Regions from separate parts of the Streptomyces sp. NPDC058620 genome, predicted to be linked through region 1. Evidence: riboswitches for the same ligand, from Rfam matches in the RefSeq annotation. Region 1 holds a riboswitch; each other region holds the start of a gene.
What was found. A riboswitch is a leader RNA that binds a small molecule or an ion and turns the genes downstream of it on or off. The one in region 1 is predicted to bind cobalamin.

Region 2: linked by a shared signal. The riboswitch ahead of ACFWSK_RS00395 (FecCD family ABC transporter permease) and the one ahead of ACFWSK_RS10045 (cobalamin biosynthesis protein) in region 1 are both predicted to bind cobalamin.
Region 3: linked by a shared signal. The riboswitch ahead of ACFWSK_RS25795 (CbtB-domain containing protein) and the one ahead of ACFWSK_RS10045 (cobalamin biosynthesis protein) in region 1 are both predicted to bind cobalamin.
Region 4: linked by a shared signal. The riboswitch ahead of ACFWSK_RS10985 (ribonucleoside-diphosphate reductase subunit alpha) and the one ahead of ACFWSK_RS10045 (cobalamin biosynthesis protein) in region 1 are both predicted to bind cobalamin.

What each region holds. Positions count from the first base shown of each region.
Region 1 is NZ_JBHXQO010000007.1:35,142-40,788, reverse strand. It holds gene ACFWSK_RS10050 (cobyric acid synthase) at 1-1,585, opposite strand, end outside; gene ACFWSK_RS10045 (cobalamin biosynthesis protein) at 1,582-2,526, opposite strand; cobalamin riboswitch at 2,655-2,787, opposite strand; gene ACFWSK_RS10040 (hypothetical protein) at 2,920-3,150, opposite strand; gene ACFWSK_RS10035 (anion permease) at 3,169-4,425, opposite strand; gene ACFWSK_RS10030 (class II aldolase/adducin family protein) at 4,703-5,362, shown strand; gene ACFWSK_RS10025 (alpha/beta hydrolase) at 5,441-5,647, shown strand, end outside.
Region 2 is NZ_JBHXQO010000001.1:86,708-92,354, forward strand. It holds gene ACFWSK_RS00380 (hypothetical protein) at 189-398, opposite strand; gene ACFWSK_RS00385 (MFS transporter) at 408-1,565, opposite strand; gene ACFWSK_RS00390 (AraC family transcriptional regulator) at 1,620-2,363, shown strand; cobalamin riboswitch at 2,410-2,557, shown strand; gene ACFWSK_RS00395 (FecCD family ABC transporter permease) at 2,658-3,767, shown strand; gene ACFWSK_RS00400 (ABC transporter ATP-binding protein) at 3,767-4,540, shown strand; gene ACFWSK_RS00405 (ABC transporter substrate-binding protein) at 4,568-5,590, shown strand.
Region 3 is NZ_JBHXQO010000033.1:46,192-51,838, reverse strand. It holds gene ACFWSK_RS25810 (metallophosphoesterase family protein) at 1-527, shown strand, start outside; gene ACFWSK_RS25805 (4'-phosphopantetheinyl transferase) at 524-1,219, shown strand; gene ACFWSK_RS25800 (histidine phosphatase family protein) at 1,248-1,835, opposite strand; adenosylcobalamin (AdoCbl) riboswitch at 1,922-2,069, shown strand; gene ACFWSK_RS25795 (CbtB-domain containing protein) at 2,073-2,288, shown strand; gene ACFWSK_RS25790 (CbtA family protein) at 2,315-3,088, shown strand; gene ACFWSK_RS25785 (GNAT family N-acetyltransferase) at 3,231-3,734, opposite strand; gene ACFWSK_RS25780 (SDR family oxidoreductase) at 3,925-4,674, shown strand; gene ACFWSK_RS25775 (short-chain dehydrogenase/reductase) at 4,774-4,932, shown strand; gene ACFWSK_RS25770 (TetR/AcrR family transcriptional regulator) at 4,967-5,647, shown strand, end outside.
Region 4 is NZ_JBHXQO010000008.1:19,251-24,897, reverse strand. It holds gene ACFWSK_RS11005 (sugar ABC transporter substrate-binding protein) at 1-634, opposite strand, end outside; gene ACFWSK_RS11000 (GntR family transcriptional regulator) at 921-1,685, shown strand; gene ACFWSK_RS10995 (DUF3311 domain-containing protein) at 1,948-2,202, shown strand; gene mctP (monocarboxylate uptake permease MctP) at 2,199-3,833, shown strand; cobalamin riboswitch at 3,910-4,046, shown strand; gene ACFWSK_RS10985 (ribonucleoside-diphosphate reductase subunit alpha) at 4,187-5,647, shown strand, end outside.

The DNA of each region.
Region 1 (5,647 bases):
AGCCCCGGTCACGGGAAGGGGCGGGCAGGGGAAGGCGCGCCGCACCCGCAGGCGCACCCGCCCCCACAGGCGTACCCACCCGCGGCGCCCCCGGCGGCACGAACGGCAGCCCAGCCGGCGCCCCGCCCTCGATCAGCCGCCACAACGCGTCCGTGTCCGCGTGTTCCTCGATCAGATCCCCCAGCCGGTCCAACTGCTCCTCCCGCAGCACCTCGAAGCTCGTGTCGGGCGCGGCGACGAACCGCCGCCCCGCCGCCCGCGCGACCTCCGCCAGGAACCGCCGACGGAACGCGTCGCTCTCCAGGGACCCGTGCCAGTGCGTCCCCCACACCGCGCCCACCCGGCATCCGTCCAGGAACGGTTCCCCGCCCCGCACATCGGCGACCCCGTGATGGATCTCGTACCCCTCGACCGGTTCCCCGAGCGCCGAACCGACCGGCCGGGCCAGCGTCTTGGCCTTCTCGAAGCGGATGCGTACCGGCAGCAGCCCGAGCCCGTCGACGTGCCCGGCCCGCGACTCCACCTCGTCCTCGATGTGCTCACCGAGCACCTGGAAACCGCCGCAGATCCCCAGCACCGGGCGCCCCTCGGCGGCCCGCCGCACCAGCGCGTCCGCCAGTCCCCGCTCCCGCAGCCAGGCCAGTGCCTTCACCGTGCCGCGCGTGCCCGGCACGATCACCAGGTCCGCGTCGGCCAGCTCCTCCGCCCGGTCCACGAACCGCACGACGACACCCGGCTCGGCGGCCAGTGCGTCCACGTCGGTGAAGTTCGACATCAGCGGTACGGCGCACACCGCGACCCGCAGGACGTCCTCGCCGTGCGGCGCGGTGACGGCGGACTCCCGGACGGCGCCGCGCAGCGACACCCGCAGCCCGTCCTCCTCGTCGATTCCCAGCCCGTGCGCGAACGGCAGCACCCCGTACGTCCGCCGCCCCGTGAGCTCGTACAGCATGTCGAGACCCGGCTCCAGCAACGAGACGTCGCCCCGGAACTTGTTCACGAGATACCCGGCGACCAGCTCCTGGTCCTCCGCGCTCAGCAGCGCCGTCGTACCGAAGAACGAGGCGAAGACACCGCCGCGGTCGATGTCCCCGACCACCAGTACGGGGAAGCGTGCAGCCCGTGCGATGCCCATGTTCACGATGTCCGTACGCCGCAGATTGATCTCGGCCGGACTGCCCGCCCCCTCGCAGATCACGGCGTCATACGTGCCCCGAAGCTGCTCCAGGCAGTCCACGACGGTTCCGAGCAGCGATTCCTGGCGCCCCCCGTGGTAGCCGCGTGCGCTCATCTCGCCGACGGGCTTCCCCATCAGGACGACCTGGCTGGACCGGTCGCTGCCGGGCTTGAGCAGCACTGGGTTCATCAGCGCCGTCGGCTCCACCCGGGCGGCCTGCGCCTGCATGGCCTGGGCGCGTCCGATCTCCGCGCCCTCGCGGGTGACGAACGAGTTGAGCGACATGTTCTGCGCCTTGAACGGCGCGACCTTCACCCCCTGCCGTACGAGCCACCGGCAGATCCCCGCCGTGACGACGCTCTTGCCCGCGTCCGACGTGGTTCCCGCGACCAGCAGTCCGCCGCTCATATCCGTCTCCGTCCCGCGATCAGCCGTCCGGCCACACAGACGCCGAGGGCCAGCGCACTCACCCGGCGCGACAGCCGCACCGCACGTTCGATGTCCGGGGTCTCCACCGCGCGGCCGGCCACCCCGTTGAGCACCGGCCGGTGCTCGACCCGGCCGCCGTACGCGAGGGTCCCGCCGAGCCGTACGCCGAGCGCGCCCGCGAACGACGCCTCGACCGGTCCCGCGTTGGGGCTCGGGTGCTTGCCCGCGTCGGCCCGCCAGGCCCGTACCGCCTGCAGGGGCCGGCCGCCGGCGGCGACGGCGAGTGCGGCGGTGAGGCGGGCCCCGGGCCAGCCCGCGAGGTCGTCGAGGCGGGCGGAGGCCCAGCCGTACCGCCGGTACTGGGGCGACCTGTGCCCCACCATGGCGTCGAGGGTGTTGACGGCCCGGAAGGCGACGAGACCGGGTACGCCGCCCAGTGCGCCCCAGACGAGGGCGCCGACGACGGCGTCCGAGGTGTTCTCGGCGACGGATTCGACGACGGCGCGGGCGATCTGCGGCCCGTCGAGCGCCTGCGGGTCGCGTCCGCACAGGTGGGGCAGCCGCTCGCGGGCCGTGTCGAGGTCCCCGGCGTCGAGCGCACCGCCGATGGCGCGTGCCTCGCGGCCCAGTGAGGTACCGCCGATGACGGACCAGGTGGTGGCGGCGGTCAGCGCGACGGCGACGGCGGGGCGGTCGCGGACGGCGCGTGCGGTGAGCGCGGCGGCTCCCGCGGCGCCTCCGGCGCAGATCAGCGTGTGGAGCGCGCCCCACCCGCGGTGGTCCCGCCACAGGCGGTTCTCGACCTCCGCGGCTGCCAGCCCGAAGGCGGCGACGGGGTGACCCCGGCGGGGATCGCCCAGGAGCAGATCGCCGATCAGACCGGTCGTGGCGCCGTACGCGAATATGCGGTCGGCACGCATGGCTCAGCCCGCCGATGCACGGGACGTTCTGGCGACAGGTGACACAGGATCGGGCGCACAGCGGCCGGGCAGCATGGCGTATGTCCTCACTCAGGGTCCGCGCCCTGGTTCGACGTGACCGGCGACGAGAGTCTCCTGGCTTCCGGATCGGCAGTTCCCCCCGGCCTTCCAGTCCGCGGGCGGACCGTGACTTCCGGTGTGGGGGGAGTGCTCCCCGGTGACAGTGGCGGGACCGCGCCGGATTCGCACCGGCTTCCTCTTCTGTCGCCGTAAACGGCACGGGCAGTCCACCACGCTGTGCGAACGCCCGTCAACTCGCCGTTGACCTGCGAGGCTGCGCGCAGATCAACGGCGAGGGAGACATATGCGGCAGCGTGCGCTGCGGCCGCTGCGTCAGACGACGATCAGGTAGATCCCGTAGGTGACCGCCGCGGCGCAGAGCCCGAAGCAGAGGTATGCGCCGGTACGGGCCAGGGCGAGAGAGCCGCCGGAGCTGCCGGCCGAGGCGGTCGCGGCCTGCCTGGACAGGCCGACGATGCCGAGGGTGAAGAGGCCGACGAGCGCCACGGTGACCACGAGGCTGACGCCGAAGACGGAGGCAAGAGCTGCCCAGTCGATTTTCATGGTGGTAGTTCCTGCCCTTTAGACCGTGGCCGGGCGGGCCGGGTCGGCGGTGGTACCGGCCGGGGCCGGGATGGTGGACTTGATCTCCATGGCCGCGGTGCCGGTGGGCGGCGGCGTGACGGCCGCCATGGCCATCGTGACGACGCCCGCGGGCTCGGGGTGCTGGCTGTCCGTGACGTTGGTGTGGTCGACCGGCTTGCGGCGCGACAGCAGCCAGATGGCGCCGGAGCCCGCGACGAGCAGGACCGCGACGACGGCGACGCCCCAGCTGCCCTGCTTGGTGAGGAACTCTGCGCCCGCGCCGACCAGACCGGCGGCCGGCAGGGTCAGGCCCCAGGCGATGAACATCCGGGTGGCGGTGGACCAGCGGACCACACCGCCCTTGCGTCCGAGACCCGCGCCCATGACGGCGCCGGAGCAGGACTGGGTGGTGGAGAGGGAGAAGCCGAGGTGGGAGGAGGCCAGGATGACCGTGGCCGCACTGGTCTGGGAGGCGAAGCCCTGCGGCGGCTTGAGCTCGGTGAGGCCGCTGCCCATGGTGCGGATGATGCGCCAGCCGCCGAGGTAGGTACCCAGGGCGATGGCGACACCGGCGGAGACGATGACCCAGACCGGCGGGTTGGAGCCGGGGGCCAGGACACCGCCGGTGACCAGGGCCAGGGTGATGATGCCCATGGTCTTCTGCGCGTCGTTCGTGCCGTGGGCGAGGGAGACGAGCCCGGCCGAGGCGATCTGGCCGGCCCGGTAGCCCTTGGCGGTCGACTTCAGCTGGGCCTCGTCGGTGACCTTCCGGTTGATCCGGTACGTCAGCCTGGTGGCCAGCAGGGCCGCGAGGCCGGCGACGAGCGGGGCGGCGATGGCGGGGAGCAGGACCTTGGTGACGACGGTGCCGCCGTCGATCGAGGACCAGCCGGCCGACATGACCGCGGCGCCGATGAGGCCGCCGAAGAGGGCGTGCGAGGAGCTGGAGGGCAGGCCCACCAGCCAGGTCAGCAGATTCCAGAGGATGGCGCCGACGAGCGCCGCGAAGATGACCTCGGTTCTCAGGCCGTCCTCGTTGACGATCCCGCCGGAGATCGTTTTCGCGACCTCCACCGACAGGAACGCGCCGATCAGATTGAGAACGGCGGACATCGCCACCGCTGTCTTGGGCTTCAGAGCGCCGGTCGAGATGGTGGTGGCCATCGCGTTGGCGGTGTCATGGAAACCGTTCGTGAAATCGAACACGAGAGCTGTCACGATCACAATCGCAAGCAGCAGTGTGATGTGTTCCATTTACCCAGGCAATCGCTCGACGTCAGTGGCACGTGGACCGTAGGCAACCTGAGTGAACGGAAGGTGAACTGAGCAGGGCGTTGTGGTGACCCCAATCGGAGTGCGGCCACTCCGCTTGTGTGGGGAAGGGGTGCACAGCCCGTCCGGCGCCTGGAGGGAGCCCCTCCGTTACGACCCGGTGGCGAACGTTTTCGGCCGCTTTTCCCACCAGGGAGATCCTGGTCACCAGACGCGCACTCCCGGCGCCCGTACGCCCCGCACCCCTAGGATTTCCCCCATGAGTGATCAGCATCGGGACGCGATCGAACGGGCCTGGGACGACGTGGTCGCGACGGCCCGCAGGACGGCGTCCGACGGCCTCGTCGTCGGAACCTCGGGCAACGTCTCGGCCCGGGTCGGAGACGTCGTCCTGGTCACCCCCAGCGGCGTGCCGTACGACCGGCTCCGTCCCGCGGACGCGGTCGGCGTGGACCTGGAAGGCCGGCAGGTGCTCGGCGACCTCGCCCCCACCAGCGAACTCCCGCTCCATCTCGCCGTCTACGCGAACACCGGCGCCGGCGCCGTCGTCCACACCCACGCCGTGCACGCCACCGCGGTCTCCACGCTCGTCCCCGAGGTCCCGCTCGTGCACTACGCCGCCGCGATGCTCGGCGGCCCCGTCCGCACCGCCGCCTACGCGCGCTACGGGACCCGGGAGCTCGCCGAGAACATGCTCACCGCCCTGCGCGACCGCACGGGCTGCCTGCTGCAGAACCACGGAACCGTCACCTACGGGAACACCCTCGACGAGGCGTACGACCGCACCGCCCAGCTCGAATGGCTGTGCAGGCTCTGGATCACCGCGAGTTCCGTGCCCGGCCACCGGCCGACGCTGCTCTCCCATACCCAGCTGCGCGACGTGCAGGACGCCCTGAAGGGCTACGGCCAGCCCGGCTGACGTCCCGGGGCGCGCACCGGCGGGCATCGGACGGCCCCGCCCACTGGCACCGCGCCGCGGTCGCCGTGACACTGAAGCATGCGCCCGGCTACAGCGACGGCAGCGGCCGTCACCACGATCCTCGGCGTCGGCGCGGCAGCGGTCGCGGCCGGCCGGTACGCCAGTGACGCCGCCCTCAAGGTGCCGTCCGGACGTCCCTTCCCCGGCGACCACAGGCTCACCGTGCACGCCACGGCGGCCGGACAGGTCACCCTGACCCGCTCCTTCGCCGCGCTCCGGCCCGGT
Region 2 (5,647 bases), on a different contig from region 1:
TCCGGAGGTAGCTGTTTCTCGCCCCTCGGGTGACGCCGGTGCGGGCAGCGGACGGCCGGTCGGCCGCTTCCTGCTCCTGCTGGTGTACCCGCGGGAGAGCGGCACGCGAATTCCTGGGGCCGGTCCGGCACGAGGACGTACCGGAAGGCGGCCGAGAATTTTCCGCAGGGTCACCTTGGCGAAGACGGTCACGCCGAAGGTGCCGCCGGGAAGGCGCCGGTCGTGCCGGTCTCGTCCTGGCCGCCCGGACAGGGGGTGGGCCTGTTCGCGCCGGGGTTGCCGGAGACGGCTGTGCCGAACTTCGAACTGTCGGCGACCGTGCCGCCGAAGGTGTTGCTGATCCAGTCCCCGACGAGGAACCCATGCCCTCCCTTCAGGCCCGGCGGGCGCGGCGGCACCGGCCGGAATCAGGGGCTGCGCAGTGAAGCGGGCACGGTCGGTTCGGGCAGGGTGCGGAACAGCAGCCAGCTCAGCGCGGGCATCAGGGCCAGGGGTGCCAGCGCGGTCCGCAGGGACGTCGCGTCGGCGATGCTGCCGATGAGGGGACTCACCAGACCACCGATGCTGACGGTCAGACCGAGCGTGATCCCGCCGGCCGTGCCCACGCGCGAGGGCAGATAGTCCTGCGCGAGCGTGACCTGCAGCGAGAACGGGACGTACAGGCCGGCCGATGTCAGGGCGACGAACACGTAGAACGCCGGGCCCGGTACGAGGACGAGGCCCGCGACGGAGCCGGAAGCGAGCAGGTACGACCAGCGCGCGACGGTGACCCGGTCCCACCGGTCGGCCAGCGCGCCGCCCAGCACGGACCCGGCCGCACCGCCGAGATAGAGCACGAACAGCGCCGCGGTGCCCGCCGTCCCACTGCCGCCCATGCGCTCCGTGGCGTAGAGCGAGAGGAAGGTGCTCAGGCCGATGAAGACGACCGACCGGCACACCACGGCCAGTGACAGTCTCACGAACGACGCCCGGTCGTCGGGCCCGGCCGCCACCGCCGTACCGCCTCCGTCGGACCGGCGCCGCTCCAGCGCCCTGAGCACCGGCACACACAGGGAGACGCCGACCAGCGCGGGCAGTACCAGGAGCGGTGTCAGGCGCAGACCGCCGACGGAGACGACGGCGGTGACCAGGAGTGGGGCCGCCGCGAAGCCGAGGTTGCCGCCCAACGAGAACCAGCCCATCCCGCTGTGACTGCCCCGGCTGACGATCCGGGCCACCCGGGCGGACTCGGGGTGGTAGGCGGCCACGCCCACCCCGGACACCGCCACGAACACCAGGGTCAGCGCGTACGAGCCGCTCACCCCGCTCAGCGCGATTCCGAGACCGCCCAGCAGTGTGCTGACGGGCAGCAGCCAGGGCATCGGCCAACGGTCGGTGAGGACACCGAACACCGGCTGTGCCACGGACGAGAGCAGGGAGGCGGCGAGCACGATGCCCGAGACGGCCGCATAGCTGTAGGCGCGCTCCGCGACGAAGAACGGCACCAGGGACGCCACGGCGCCCTGGTAGACGTCGACGCAGGCATGCCCGACGGACAACAGTGTGAGGGACGGTTTTCTTCGCACCCCGTCATGATCGGATCCCGGCACCGTGTCGCACTTCCGATAATCTGCCAGGCAATGACGAACATCCGCCACACGTCGGTCGCCCCGACCCGCACCCAGCGGATGGCGCCCGGCGCCGCGATAGATGCCCACCGGCACGACGACCACCAAATCGTCTACGCCGGACGCGGAGTGCTGGCCGTCACCACCGACGCGGGCTCGTGGGTCGCCCCGGCCACCCGCGCCATCTGGATCCCCGCCGGCACCGTGCATGCCCACCAGGCCCACGGCGAACTCGAACTGCACCTCGTGGGGCTGCCCAGGACGGAGAACCCGCTCGCCCTGGACACGCCGACCGTGCTCGCCGTGGGCCCCCTGCTGCGCGAACTGATCGTCGCCCATACCCGCCCCCCGGGCGCCGACAGCCCCGAACGGGCCCGACTGCGCGCGGTGTTGCTCGACCAGCTGCGAGCCTCGCCCCAGGAGCCGCTGCACCTGCCCACACCGACCGTGCCGCTGCTGCGGACGCTGTGCGACATCCTGTGCGCCGATCCGGCGGACGGCCGTACCCTCGCCGAACTGGGCCGTGAGGTGGGAGCGAGCGACCGCACGCTGTCCCGGCTGTTCCGCAGCGACCTCGGCATGACGTTCCCGCAGTGGCGCACCCAGTCGCGGCTCCACCACGCACTGGTCCTGCTGGCCTGTCACACGCCCGTCACCGCGGTCGCGCACCTCTGCGGCTGGTCTTCCGCCAGCGCCTTCATCGACGTCTTCCGCCGCGCCTTCGGCCACACGCCGGGCACACATCCCAGGGGCTGAGCGCCGGGAGCCCGGTCGCACCACGTGGACCGCGGGTAGTGCCTTGTTCCCGACGTAGCCGAACCGTTCCGCGCTAAGCTGCATGCGCCCCGCGGGGGAAGTCCGGTCGAAGTCCGGCGCTGACCCGCAACGGTAGGCGGAGCCCACACAGGTCTCCGTAAGCCCGATTTCCCGCGGTGGTGATGGCTCCTGTCAATTCGCCGTGGACTGCGAGAGGTGCTGCGCAGGGGCCCCGAGTCCCGGGCTGCTCCTTTGGAACGTAGGCGCACGGCCCGAGGCGAAAGCGACCCGCCCGTGGCCACATCGCTCGAACGCATACCCGCCGCACCGCTGCTCGCCGCCCCCACCGGCGCCGGGCCCGCGCCCCCCAAGCGCGTCTCACTGCCACTGCTCCTGACCTGCCTGGGCATCGCGCTCCCGGTCTCCCTCGTCCTCGGCGCCGGAACCGGGGCCTCGGGGCTCTCCTGGGGAGAGGTGGTGCGCCATCTCTGGGCCGGGCTGACGGGCGGAACCATCGCCCCCGACCAGGTCGCGGCCTACACCATCGTCTGGGAACTGCGCTTCCCGCGAGCCGTCCTGGCTGCCGTCGTGGGGGCGGGCCTTTCGGCCATCGGCGTCGCCGTGCAGGCCATGGTCCGCAACGCCCTGGCCGACCCGTTCGTCCTCGGTATCTCCTCCGGCGCGGCCGTCGGCGCCAACGCCGTCCTCATCTTCGGCGCGTTCGGCGCCTTCGGCATCTGGGCCCTGTCGTCGGCGGCCTTCGTCTCCGCCCTCCTGGCCATGGTGCTGGTGTACGCCATCGCCCGCACCGATCGCGGCCTGACCCCGCTGCGGCTCGTACTGACGGGCACCGCGATGTACTACGGCTTCTCGGCCGTGACCACGTTCATGGTGTTCGCGGCCGAGCGCGGCGAGGCGGCCCGCTCCGCGATGATGTGGATGCTCGGCAGCCTCGGCGGAGCCACCTGGGCATCCGTGCCGATCGCCGCGACCGCCGTGTTCGCCGGCCTCGCCCACCTCGCATGGTCGGCGCGCCGGCTGAACGCCCTCGCCATGGGCGACGAGACCGCCGCAGCGCTGGGCGTGGACGCGGGAAGGCTGCGCAAGGAGCTCTTCCTCGTCTCCGCGGCCGTCACGGGGGCCGTCGTCGCGGTGAGCGGTGCGATCGGCTTCGTCGGCCTGATGGTCCCGCACGCCGCACGGATGCTGGTCGGCGCGGACCACCGCCGGCTCCTCGCCGTCGCACCGCTCGCCGGCGCCGTCCTGCTGATCTGGGTGGACATCCTCTCCCGTGTGGTGCTCGCACCGGCCGAACTGCCCGTGGGCGTACTGACCGCGGTCATCGGTGTTCCCTGCTTCGTCCTGCTCATGCGCCGCCGCTCCTACACGTTCGGAGGCGCGTGATGCGGATCGACATCGATGAACTGACGGTCGAGATCGCCGGCGCGCGACTCGTCGACGACGTCACACTGCGCGCCGGTACAGGGCAGTTCGTCGGCCTCGTCGGGCCCAACGGCAGCGGAAAGTCCACCTTGCTGCGGTGCGTCTACCGAGCCCTGCGCCCCTCGGCCGGCACCGTCCGGCTCGGCGAGGACGACCTTTCCGCGATGAGCGCGCGCGAGAGCGCCCGCCGGCTGGCCGCGCTTCCCCAGGAGGCGGTCACCGAGTTCGATTTCACGGTCGCCGAGGTCGTGGCGATGGGGCGGCTGCCGCACCAGCGGTCCATGGCCCGGACCACCGAGGAGGACCGGCGTACGTGCGAGGCCGCGCTGGCGGGAGTCGGCGCCGGCCACCTCACCGATCGCGGCTTCCTCACCCTTTCCGGCGGTGAGAAGCAGCGTGTGCTGATCGCCCGCGCGCTGGCCCAGCAGCCCCGGGTCCTGGTCCTCGACGAACCCACCAACCACCTGGACATCGCACAACAGTTGGAGGTGCTGGCCCTGGTGCGCGAGAGCGGGCTGACCGTTCTCACCGCGCTGCACGATCTCAACCTCGCCGCACTCCACTGCGATCTCATCCACGTCATCGACGGCGGCCGGATCGTCGCTTCCGGCCCTCCGCACGACGTCCTCACACCCGATTTGCTGGCCGAGGTCTTCGGCGTACGGGCGCACCGCGTACCGCACCCGGAGACCGGCGCGATCCAGCTGCTCTTCGACCGTCTCCTCGCCGCGTAACCGATGTCCCAAGGAGTCCCCGTCACCATGACGAACCCCGTACGACCCGCCGCACTCGCGCTCGCCGTCGCCCTGGCCCTCACCGGCTGCGGAGCGGAGGTCGCCTCACAGGGCGACCGGAAGGGCGGCTCCGGAGCCGCCGGCAGCCACTATCCGGTGACGGTCGAGAACTGCGGTGAGAGGAAGACCTACGAGAAGGCCCCGCAACGCGTGGTCACCAACGACGTCGGCATCACCGAGATCATGTTCGCGCTCGGTCTCGAGGACCACATGGCGGGATACGTCATGCCCGACGACAAGGGCGATCTCACCTCCGTGCCCTGGAAGGGCGGTTACCAGAAGACCGAGTGGCTCTCCAAGGAGACCATCAACAAGGAACTGGTCCTCGACGCCCGTGCCGACCTGGTCTTCGCGGGCTGGAACTACGGCTTCAACGAGGGGGAGGGCTTCACCCCTGCCGAACTGCAGCGCGTGGGCATCGGCTCCTACCTGCTGAGCGAGTCCTGCCGCAACGGGCAGGGCAAGGCGCGCGGGGTGATGGCGCCGCTCGACGCGCTCTACACCGACCTGCGCAATCTGGGGCGGATATTCGATGTCGAGGACCGGGCCGACACCCTCATCGCGTCGTTCCGGAAGCAGGTCGCCGCAGCACAGGCGAAGGCCGCCGAGGGAACCGACCGCCCGCGCGTCTTCCTCTACGACGACGGGCAGGACAAGCCGCTGACCTCCGGCGCGTTCGCGGGGCCCCACGACATCATCACCAAGGCGGGCGGGGACCACATCATGAAGGACCTCAAGGACAGCTGGACGACGGTGGGCTGGGAGACGGTTGTCGACCGCGACCCCGAGGTGATCGTGATCAATGACTACGGCGACACCAGCGCGGACCAGAAGCGGAAGTTCCTGAAGTCCTACAAGCCGCTCGCCAACGTCTCGGCGATCAAGAACGACCGGATCGTCGTCCTCGACTACGTGGACCTGGTGGAGAGCCCGCGCAATCCCGCAGCCATCAGCTCCCTGGCCGCCGAGCTGAGGAAGTTCGCCTCGTGACCCGGGGCCCGGCGCTCGGACAGGGGAGAGCCCGGCCGCCCCGAAGGAGACGTTGAA
Region 3 (5,647 bases), on a different contig from region 1:
CCTTCCGCGCCCCGGGCACGACGACCAAGGAGGAGTCCCTGGCTCGCGCCCACGAAGTGGGCGTCGTATGCACCGACGAGTTCGTGCTGCACCCCGACCCGTACGCCACCCGCGACGACTGGTGCCGGGCCCGGGTCGCGCAGACCGAGCAGCGGCTGGCCGCACACGACCCGGACATCCCCCTCGTGCTCGCCGGCCACTGGCCACTGGTGCGGGAACCCACATCCGTCATGTGGCACCCGGAGTTCGCCCAGTGGTGCGGCACCGAACTCACAGCCGACTGGCACCGCAGGTTCAACGTGGCGGCCGTTGTGTACGGCCATCTCCACATTCCCCGTACGACCTGGTACGACGGGGTGCGCTTCGAGGAAGTCTCGATCGGCTATCCCAGGGAGTGGCGCGAACTGGGCCACCCCCGTGGGCTGTTGCGGCAGATCCTGCCGTACGAGGACGGGGCCGGCACGCAGACCGGGACGCCGCCCGACGCGGACGGACCGGCGCCCGCCGGGCAGGGAGAGGCATCGTGATCGACCGGCTCCTCCCTCCGTACGTGGCCAGCGCGGCGACCTGTGAGGAGGACGCACCCGCCGGAACCCTGTTCCCGGAGGAAGAGGCACTGGTCGCCACGAGTGTGGCGAAACGGCGCCACGAATTCGCCGCGGCCCGCGCCTGCGCCCGCAGGGCGATGGCCGCTCTGGGCCTGCCGCCCGCTCCCGTACTGCGTGGTCACCGAGGAATGCCGCTGTGGCCCACCGGGTTCGTCGGCAGCATGACGCACTGCGACGGCTACCGTGCGGCAGCGCTGGCGAGGGCGGAGGACCTCCGTGGCCTGGGGGTCGATGCCGAACCCAACGCGCCGCTGCCCTCCGGCATATGGGAGATCGTCTCGCTCCCCTCGGAGCGGGAGCGGCTCCTGTCGCACGACGACTTGACGGGACGGAGAACCGGCACGGAGCCCGACGGGACCGGGGCCGTTCACTGGGACCGGCTGCTGTTCAGCGCCAAGGAGAGCGTGTTCAAGACGTGGTTCCCCCTCACCCGGACCGAACTCGACTTCACCGAAGCGGACATCACGTTCGTCCGTACGTCCGCGACCGCGGCCGGAGGAACATTCACCGCGACGCTGTTGCGGACCGCGCCCGGAATGCCTCCGGTGCTCACGGGCAGATGGCTGGTTCACGACGGCATCGCGGCCACGGCCATCACACTTCCCGCCTGACGGTCGTCCGGCTCAACACGTATCGGCCTCAAAGAGCCTGACCACACATCAGGTTCCAGCGCCCCTGGCGTCCGCTGAGTTCGGTGCGGGTCAAAGGAGGCACGTCGAGGCGCCAGAACGCCGACGAGGGCAGACCGAGTCCATGAACGATCGCGGCGCGTACGACGGCGGGCTCGACGACGGCGAGGACCCGGCCGCTGCCCTCCTCCAGACCGTCGAGCCAGCCGCCGACCCGGGCGGACAGGTTCGACAGCGACTCACCACCGTGGGGGGCCGCGTCCGGGTCGGCCAGCCAGGACGCCACGGCCTCGGGTTCGCTGTCGCTCACGTCGGACAGCCGCTTCCCGCGCCAGCGCCCCATGGCCCAGTCGGCGAGGGCGAGTTCGGACACGGGCTGAAGGCCGAGGACCTCGGCGGTCCGAAGGCAGCGCTCGGAGCCGCCGCTCAGGCACAGGTCCGCATCCGGTACGCCACCCGCGGCGGCACGCGCCCGACGTGTTCCGGCCTCGTCGAGGGGCGCGTCACCCTCGAACCGGGCCTCTCGCAGACCGGGATTCATCGCAGGCGAGATCAATATCACCCGTACCGTCAACGCGCTCTCCACTCCGTGAACCATGGCCTGTTCCGTACGTGACGTGTGGCCGTCGGGGCCCGTCGCCCTGCCGATTGCACCATGGCGGTGCCCAGCCGCAAGCGGTATGGTCACGACGACCATGACGACGGTGTGACGGAAGCCGGTGAGAATCCGGCACGGTCGCGCCACTGTGAACTCGTACCTGTACGGGAAGTCAGACCCGGCACTGTCGTCTGAGGCACCACGATCGGGACGCGTGTTCCCACAGGAGGTTCTGCCATGGCACAGTCTGCTGCCCCCGCCACCGGCGCACCCGCCATCACCCCCATCTCGCTGAAGGCCCTTGCCCCTTGGGCGGCGTTCTTCGGCATTCTCATGCTCGTCCTGCTGTACTTCGTCGGCGCCGAGCAGGGGGCCATCTCGGTCATCGCCGGTGAAGGCGTCCACGAGTGGGTCCACGACGGCCGGCACCTGCTCGGTTTCCCCTGCCACTGAGAACCCGATACGCAGGGGACAACCTCGTGAACTCCATCTCTGTCAGAGCTCTGCTCGTCCGCGGGATGCTGGCCGGCCTCGTGGCGGGCGCGCTCGCCCTCGTCGTCGCCTACTTCCTCGGTGAGTCCCAGGTGGACGCCGCCATCGCGCTGGAAGCGGCTCACCACCACGACCACGGCGGCGGCGAGGAACTCGTCAGCCGCACCATGCAGGCCACCGGCGGCCTCGCCACCGGCATCCTGGTGTTCGGCGTGGCGGTCGGCGGCATCGCCGCACTCGTCTTCTGCTACGCGCTCGGCCGCATCGGCGACTTCGGCCCCCGGGCCACAGCCGCTTTCGTCGCCGGTGCCGCGCTGCTGACGGTGTACGTCGTGCCGTTCCTGAAGTACCCGGCAAACCCGCCGGCCGTAGGTGATCCCGGCACCATCGGACAGCGCACGGCCCTCTTCTTCTTGATGGTCGCGCTGAGCGTGCTGCTGGCCGTCGCCGCCGTCATCATCGGCAAGCGGCTCGCACCCCGTCTGGGCAACTGGAACGCGTCGATCGCCGCGTTCGCCGGCTTCGTCCTTCTCATCGGACTCGCCTACGCCTTCCTGCCCTCGTTCAACGAGGTCGGCAAGGACTTCCCGGCCACGCTGCTCTGGCAGTTCCGGCTGTCCACGCTCGCCATCCAGGCGACGCTGTGGGGCTGCTTCGGTCTCGTCTTCGGATATCTGACCGAACGACTGCTGGAGCCTGAGGCGGACAGCTCGCGCGCGGGCACCGGAGCGGCGTCCCGGACTGCGGGGGCGGTGACCTGAGCGGTGGCAGGTGACCGGCCCACCGGTCCCTCGACACCCCTGACTGAGCCGTATCCGTTCGCTACGCAACCCGCCGGGCGCTGCCCGGCGGGTTGCGCGGTTCGTGGCGCCGGACGCCGGCAGGACGGCGGGCCGACGTGCCCTATGCGTCCTTGCCGGTCCAGTCGACCAGGTAGTGATGCAGTTGATCGTCCACCCCGACGAGCCGCATCCCGGCCGCTGTCATGACGCGGTGGGATCCGATGTTGTCGAGGTTCGCGTCGCCCCGCACGGATGCGACGCCTTGCGAGCGGGCGAACTCCAGCAGGGCGCGCAGCGCCTCGGAGGCGTACCCCTTCCCCCGGGCGCCGGGGGCCAGACCGTAGCCGATGGTCACCTGACCGTTCTCATCGGGTACGCCGTGAAATCCCAGCCCACCGATCACCTGTTCGTCCTCCCGCCGCCTGATCTCGAAGGAGCCGAACGGCCGGGGGTCCCCGGACGTCTCGCACGTGCTGAGGTAGCGGCGCGCACCGCCTTTGTCCCCGTCGGTGGGGTACCCCGGGGCCCACCGGGCGTCGGCCCCCGGTTCGCCCGCAACTATGTCCGCTGCTTCGGCGGGACTCATCAGGCGGAGCGTGAGGCGTGTCGTCACAAGGTCATCCATGACTGGCGGAGTATCACGGCGTGAGGGCTGAGCGCATCCGAATATGCGCGGCGGAGGACGGATGCCGGTGGGTTATCGCTGCTGGATAACATCGCTACCGACAGGAGGGTAGCGACGCTACGTTATTGGTGTTAGCGTTGATTACCCGGGGTGGCGCAGGCAGCCGTCCCCTCCAGCAGGGAGCAGCGTGATGAGTGAGCAGGCCACCCCCACCCGCCGCAGGGTCGCCGTCGTCACCGGCGGCTCGCGCGGCATCGGCCGCCAGAGCGCCGAACGGCTCGCGGCGGACGGCTTCGCCGTCGTCGTCAACTACGCGGGCAATCTCACCGAGGCCGAAGCCGCAGTCGCTGCCATCGTCGCCGAAGGCGGCGAGGCCTTCGCGTACCGGGCCGACGTGGCCGACGAAGTCGCTGTCACCGCCCTCTTCGACGCCGCCGAGGAAGCGTTCGGGGGAGTCGACGTGGTCGTCCACGCCGCAGGTGTGATGACGCTGGCCCCGCTGGTCGACACGGACCTGGACGCCCTGGACCGGATGCACCGAACCAACATCCGCGGCACCTTCGTCGTCGATCAGCAGGCAGCGCGGCGCCTGCGCGAGGGCGGGGCGATCATCAACTTCTCCAGCTCCGTGCTGTCCCTGTCCCTTCCCGGCTACAGCGCCTACGCAGCCACGAAGGGTGCCGTCGAGGCCATGACGCTGATCCTGGCCCGCGAGCTGCGCGGCCGGGACATCACTGTCAACGCGGTCGCGCCCGGACCGACCGCGACCGCCCTGTTCCTGGACGGCAAGGACGAGGAGACGGTGGCGCGGCTGGCAGCCCAGGCGCCGCTGGAGCGCTTGGGGACGCCGGAGGACATCGCCGAAGTCGTCTCCTTCCTCGCCGGCCCTGCCCGCTGGGTCAACGGCCAGGTCGTGCGTGCCAACGGCGGCATAGTCTGAGTCGACCGGCCCTGCTACCCACCCCCTCGACCGGGAGCACTGCCATGCATGGGACCTCCATGAACCGCCGACCTCGCTCCCGCCGATGCCGTCGTGAGGGTGGTCACCACCGAACACGGCAAGCGGCCCTTTCGGGTGGATGCCGACCCGGCGGGCGACCGCAGCGAGGAGGTCAGTGTCGTCGTCGGCCCTATCCGCGCGGAGTTCCTCACCCGCATCGGCATCGACGACCGGCTGACCCTCCGTTCCGGCGTCTGAATTGCGCCGGGCGCCGCTTGATAGCGTCCGTCCGATGAGTACACGAGCGCGCATTCTCGAGGTGGCGGCCGAGTTGGTCGCGGAGTCCCCGGACGGCGATGTCTCCACGCGTGCCGTGTGTGAGGCCGCCCAGGTGGGGCCCCCCGCCCTGTACCGGCATTTCGGCGACAAGGAAGGCCTGCTGTCGGCCGTCGTCGACCACGGCTTCGACGCGTACCTGGCGACCAAGCGGGAGCGCGGCGAGTCCACGGACCCGGTGGAGGATCTCCGTCATGGCTGGGACAGTCATGTGGACTTCGCCCTGCGCAATCCGAACCTGTACCGGCTGATGAACTCGCCCGCGATGCGCACCCCGCCGGCCTCGGCGCTGGAGTCGCACCGGATTCTCACTCGTGACCTGGAGCGGGCGGCGGAGCGGGGCAGGCTGCTGGTCGCTCCCGAACTGGCGGCCCAGGTGATCATGTCTGCCAACGTGGGCGTGGCGCTGATGCTGGTGGCCCGCCCGGGGACCTTCTCCGACCCCACGGCATCGCGGCGAGTGCGCGACGCGGTACACGCCGCGGTCCTGACGCCGGACGAAGCCGGCGGTGCGCCGGTGGGTGCGGCGGCCCCTACCGCCGCAGTCCCTTCCACCGCCGCCACCTTGAGTGCTCTGCTGCGGCAGTCCCACGGGGCAGGGCTCAGTACGGCGGAGGCGGCCTTGATGACGGAATGG
Region 4 (5,647 bases), on a different contig from region 1:
CGTAGGACATGGCCGCGTACCAGTAACGGCCCGGCAGGTAGAGGGACGAGAAGCGCTTGTCCTTCTTGGCGTACTCGGCGGAGACCTTGTCGAGGGCGGTGAGCAGCTCGGCCTCGGTCTGCGGAAGCGCGTCGCTGCCCGTGCCGGCCTTGAACATGTCCTTGTTGTAGATCGCCACACGCGCACCGGCGTAGTAGGGCACGCAGAACTGCTTGCCCTCGAAGGTGCAGGTGTCCTTCAGACCCTTGATCCAGGTATCCGAGTTGTCGTACTTCTTCGGGTCGATCTCGGCGAGGGCGCCGTTCAGGATGTACTGCATCGTCTCGGTGTTGCCGAGTTCGACGACATCCGGGAACTTGTCGCCGCCGAGGGCGGTGTCGAGCTTCTTGGCCTTGTCCGCCCACTGCTGGTACTGGACGTTGACCTTGACCTTCGGGTACTTCTTCTTGAACTGCGCGTTGACGTCCTTGACCAGTTCCGGCCAGGTGCTCTGCGCGTCGACCATCAGCCAGACGGTCAGTTCCTCGGAGCGGTCCTTCGGGTCCTTCGAAGCGTTGCCGCCGTCCCCACCACACGCCGCAATACCGGACATCATCGCCGCGACGCCGACCGCCGCTATGAGCTTGCGCTTCATGCCACACCCTCCTCAGGGATACCAGCAACCCCCCGCCCACCGCGGAAACGTACGACGAGTACTGCCTGTGGGGCTGGGACTTGGTCTTTAATGGTTTAGACCAGTACCGGGAGCTTGGCCTAGACCTTTAGGGGTGTCAAGGGTGTATAAGAAGTGCACTCGCGTCCGTTATCGGACCGACACCTAGGAGAGGGCGACGACCCGTGACCGGACCGTGCCACCATGTGAGCCGCGATAGACGGAGGAGCCGGTGACGGCAGCAACGCAGCAGGCGGGAAGGCGGGCCATGGGTGCCGACGGGGGCAGTACGGAGAACGAGACCGGTGCGGGTACGCGTACGGCACGCGTACCGAAGTACTACCGGCTCAAGCGCCATCTGCTCGACATGACCGACACCTTGCCGCCCGGCACCCCAGTACCCCCCGAGCGGACCCTGGCCGCCGAGTTCGACACCTCGCGCACCACGGTGCGCCAGGCGCTCCAGGAACTGGTCGTCGAGGGCCGGTTGGAGCGCATCCAGGGCAAGGGAACCTTCGTCGCCAAACCGAAGGTCTCCCAGGCGCTCCAGCTGACCTCGTACACCGAGGACATGCGGGCCCAGGGGCTGGAACCCACTTCCCAGCTACTGGACATCGGATACATCACGGCCGACGACGCGCTCGCCGGCCTGCTCGACATCACCGCGGGCGGCCGGGTGCTGCGGATCGAGCGGCTGCGCCTCGCCAGCGGTGAGCCGATGGCGATCGAGACCACCCACCTTTCGGCCAAACGCTTTCCCGCGCTGCGCCGTTCACTGGTGAAGTACACCTCGCTCTACACCGCGCTCGCCGAGGTGTACGACGTCCGGCTGGCCGAGGCCGAGGAGACGATCGAGACCTCGCTCGCCACCCCGCGCGAGGCCGGACTGCTGGGTACGGACGTCGGCCTGCCGATGCTGATGCTGTCCCGGCATTCGATCGACGGACACGGCGAACCGGTGGAGTGGGTGCGCTCGGTGTACCGCGGCGACCGCTACAAGTTCGTGGCCCGCCTGAAGCGGCCCACCGACTGAGCCACCGCTCCACCCGTCGCGACCACCTCGTCCGTCGCGACCGCACGACGAACGGCCCCCGTGGAATCACCTCTCCCACGGGGGCCGTTCGCTGTGCACGAGAAGGCGAGGGGCGTGAACCGGACCATGGCTTCGCTCGTGAGTCTCACCGAGACATCACCGTTGCACTACCGCAATGCGGACAGGGGGTGACGCTGGACGGACCCCTCGCCTAGATTTCGTGCGCATTACACCGGTGACCAGCGAGGGGACGGAGCACCACATGCCCGAAAACACCGCCGAAAAACGACCAACGATCACACCCGTGCGGGTGGTTATCGCCCTCTGTCTCATCGCGCCGTTCGTGGCGATGCTCTGGGTGAGCTCGTACGCGAAGGTCGATCCGACCTTTATCGGCATCCCGTTCTTCTACTGGTACCAGATGCTCTGGGTCGTCATCTCGACCGCGCTGACGATGATCGCTTACACGCTGTGGCAGCGTGACCAGCGCGCCCGCAAGGGAGGTGCGTCAGCATGAAGGACGGCGTCAACGGCGTAGCACTCGCCGTGTTCATCTTCTTCTTCGTGGCCGTCACGGTCATCGGCTTCATGGCCGCCCGCTGGCGGAAGGCCGAGAACGAGAACAGCCTGGACGAATGGGGGCTGGGCGGACGGTCGTTCGGCACCTGGGTCACCTGGTTCCTGCTCGGCGGCGACCTCTACACGGCGTACACCTTCGTCGCCGTCCCCGCGGCGATCTACGCGGCGGGAGCGGCAGGCTTCTTCGCCGTCCCCTACACGATCCTCGTCTACCCGCTGATCTTCACGTTCCTGCCGCGTCTGTGGTCGGTGTCGCACAAGCACGGGTACGTCACCACCTCGGACTTCGTCCGGGGCCGCTTCGGCTCGAAGGGGCTCTCACTGGCGGTCGCCCTCACCGGCATCCTCGCCACGATGCCGTACATCGCGCTCCAGCTCGTCGGCATCCAGGCGGTGCTGGACGTGATGGGCGTCGGCGGTGGCGAGACGACGCACTGGTTCATCAGGGACCTGCCGCTGCTGATCGCGTTCGCGGTGCTCGCCGCGTACACCTACTCCTCGGGCCTGCGGGCGCCCGCGCTGATCGCGTTCGTCAAGGACGGGCTGATCTACCTGGTCATCGCCGTGGCGATCATCTACATCCCGATCAAGCTGGGCGGCTTCGACGACATCTTCGCCAAGGCGAGCGAGGCGTTCTCCCAGACCAACGAGGCGACCGGCAAGCCGCGCGGTGCGCTCGTCCCGGGTGAGATGGGCCAGTGGGGCTACGCCACCCTGGCGCTGGGTTCGGCGCTCGCGCTCTTCATGTATCCGCACTCGATCACGGCGACGCTCTCCAGCCGCAGCCGCGACGTGATCCGCCGCAACACCACGATCCTGCCGCTGTACTCGCTGATGCTGGGCCTGCTGGCGCTGCTCGGCTTCATGGCCATCGCGGCCGGGGTCAAGGTCGACAACGGACAGCTGGCGATCCCTCAGCTGTTCGAGAACATGTTCCCCGACTGGTTCGCGGGCGTCGCCTTCGCCGCGATCGGCATCGGCGCGCTGGTCCCGGCGGCCATCATGTCGATCGCCGCGGCGAACCTCTTCACCCGGAACATCTACAAGGACTTCCTGAAGCCCGACGCGACCCCGGCGCAGGAGACCAAGGTCTCCAAGCTGGTCTCGCTCCTGGTGAAGGTGGGTGCGCTCGCCTTCGTCCTCACGATGGACAAGACGGTCGCGATCAACTTCCAGCTGCTCGGCGGGATCTGGATCCTCCAGACGATGCCTGCGCTGGTCGGCGGTCTCTTCACCCGGTGGTTCCACCGCTGGGCCCTGATCGCCGGCTGGGCGGTCGGCATGCTGTACGGGACGGTCGCCGCGTACGGCGTGGCCAGCCCGACGCAGAAGCACTTCGGCGGCTCCTCGAAGGAGATCCCGGGCATCGGCGAGATCGGTTACATCGGTCTCACCGCGTTCGTCCTGAACGTGGTGGTCGTGGTCGTCCTCACCTTCGTCCTCAACGCGCTGAAGGCACCGGCCGGGATCGACGAGACCTCCCCGTCCGACTACACGGCGGACGCGGGCGACCCGGGCGTCAAGACGGTGCTCCCGCCCGCCACGGTGGGTGCGCCGGGCGGCCACTGACTATGACGGCACCCTGACAGCACTCCGGCCGGGCTCCGGACACACGACACAACATGTGGGGGCTGCCTCGACGGGCAGCCCCCACATGTATGCTCATGCTCGCTGTCGCCGCAGGGGAATCCGGTGCGAATCCGGAACTGTCCCGCAACGGTGTGATCGGTGTGCTTTTGCACATCCGAAGTCCGAAGACCTGTCGGCAGCGCGCCCGGCTCGACCGAACCGGGCGCAGAGACGTCCGGGCCTCGCGGATGGGCCGGTGGACGCCGCACGCAGTGCTGCCGCCTCCGGGCCCCACGCTGCCCGGCTGCCCCCGTTCCCCGCCGGCCCCGAGCCGAGCGAGGGAGAGCACCGCGGTGACCATCGCGCCAGCCGATCCGGTTTCAGCAGCAGAGTCCGCCGAGAAGAACCGGTCCGCCGGGACCGCAACGTCCACGGACGCCCCGGGGACCGCACTGCTGCGGACCCTCACCGACCTCACGGCGGATCTGCCCGACACCGACCCCGGCCGTGTCGCCGCCGCCGCGCTGCGCGGCCGCAATGCCCAGTCGGACGAGGCGGAGCTGCGCTCGCTGGCCACCGAGGCCGCCGCGGGCCTCATCTCCGAGGACCCCGCCTACTCCCGGCTCGCCGCCCGCCTCCTCACCCGCACCATCGCGGACGAGGCGTCAGGCCAGGGCGCGGTCTCCTTCTCCGCCTCCGTCGCCGTCGGCCACCGCGAGGGCCTGATCGCGGACCGCACCGCCCAGTTCGTCCGGGTCCACGCCTCCCGGCTCGACGCCCTGGTCGGCGCCTCGCTCGTGGGCGGCGCCGACGACCGGTTCGGCTACTTCGGACTGCGGACCCTCTACAGCCGCTATCTGCTGCGCCACCCGCTGACCCGCGAGGTGATCGAGACCCCGCAGCACTTCATGCTGCGCGTCGCGTCCGGTCTCGCGGAGGACGACACCCCGGAGGCGCTGGACGAGGTCGCCGCGCTGTACGGCCTGATGAGCCGGCTCGACTATCTCCCCTCCTCCCCCACGCTCTTCAACTCCGGCACGCGGCACCCGCAGATGTCCTCCTGCTATCTGCTGGACTCGCCGCTGGACGAGCTCGACTCGATCTACGACCGCTACCACCAGGTGGCCCGGCTCTCCAAGCACGCGGGCGGCATCGGCCTCTCGTACTCCCGTATCCGCGCCCGCGGTTCACTGATCCGCGGCACCAACGGGCACTCCAACGGGATCGTGCCGTTCCTCAAGACGCTGGACGCCTCGGTCGCCGCCGTCAACCAGGGCGGCCGCCGCAAGGGCGCCGCGGCCGTCTACCTGGAGACCTGGCACGCGGACATCGAGGAGTTCCTGGAGCTGCGCGACAACACGGGCGAGGACCAGCGGCGTACGCACAACCTCAACCTGGCGCACTGGATTCCGGACGAGTTCATGCGCCGCGTCGACGCGGACGGCCAGTGGTCGCTGTTCTCGCCCGCCGACGTGCCCGAGCTGGTCGACCTGTGGGGCGACGACTTCGACACGGCGTACCGCGCCGCCGAGGCGGCGGGGCTGGCCCGCAAGACGATGCCGGCACGGGACCTGTACGGCCGCATGATGCGTACGCTCGCGCAGACCGGTCAGGGCTGGATGACGTTCAAGGACGCCTCCAACCGCACGGCCAACCAGACCGCCGAGCCGGGCCGCGTGGTCCACTCCTCGAACCTGTGCACCGAGATCCTCGAAGTCACGGACGACGGCGAGACGGCCGTCTGCAACCTCGGTTCGGTCAACCTAGGCGCGTTCGTGGCCGACGGCGACATCGACTGGGAGCGCCTGGACTCC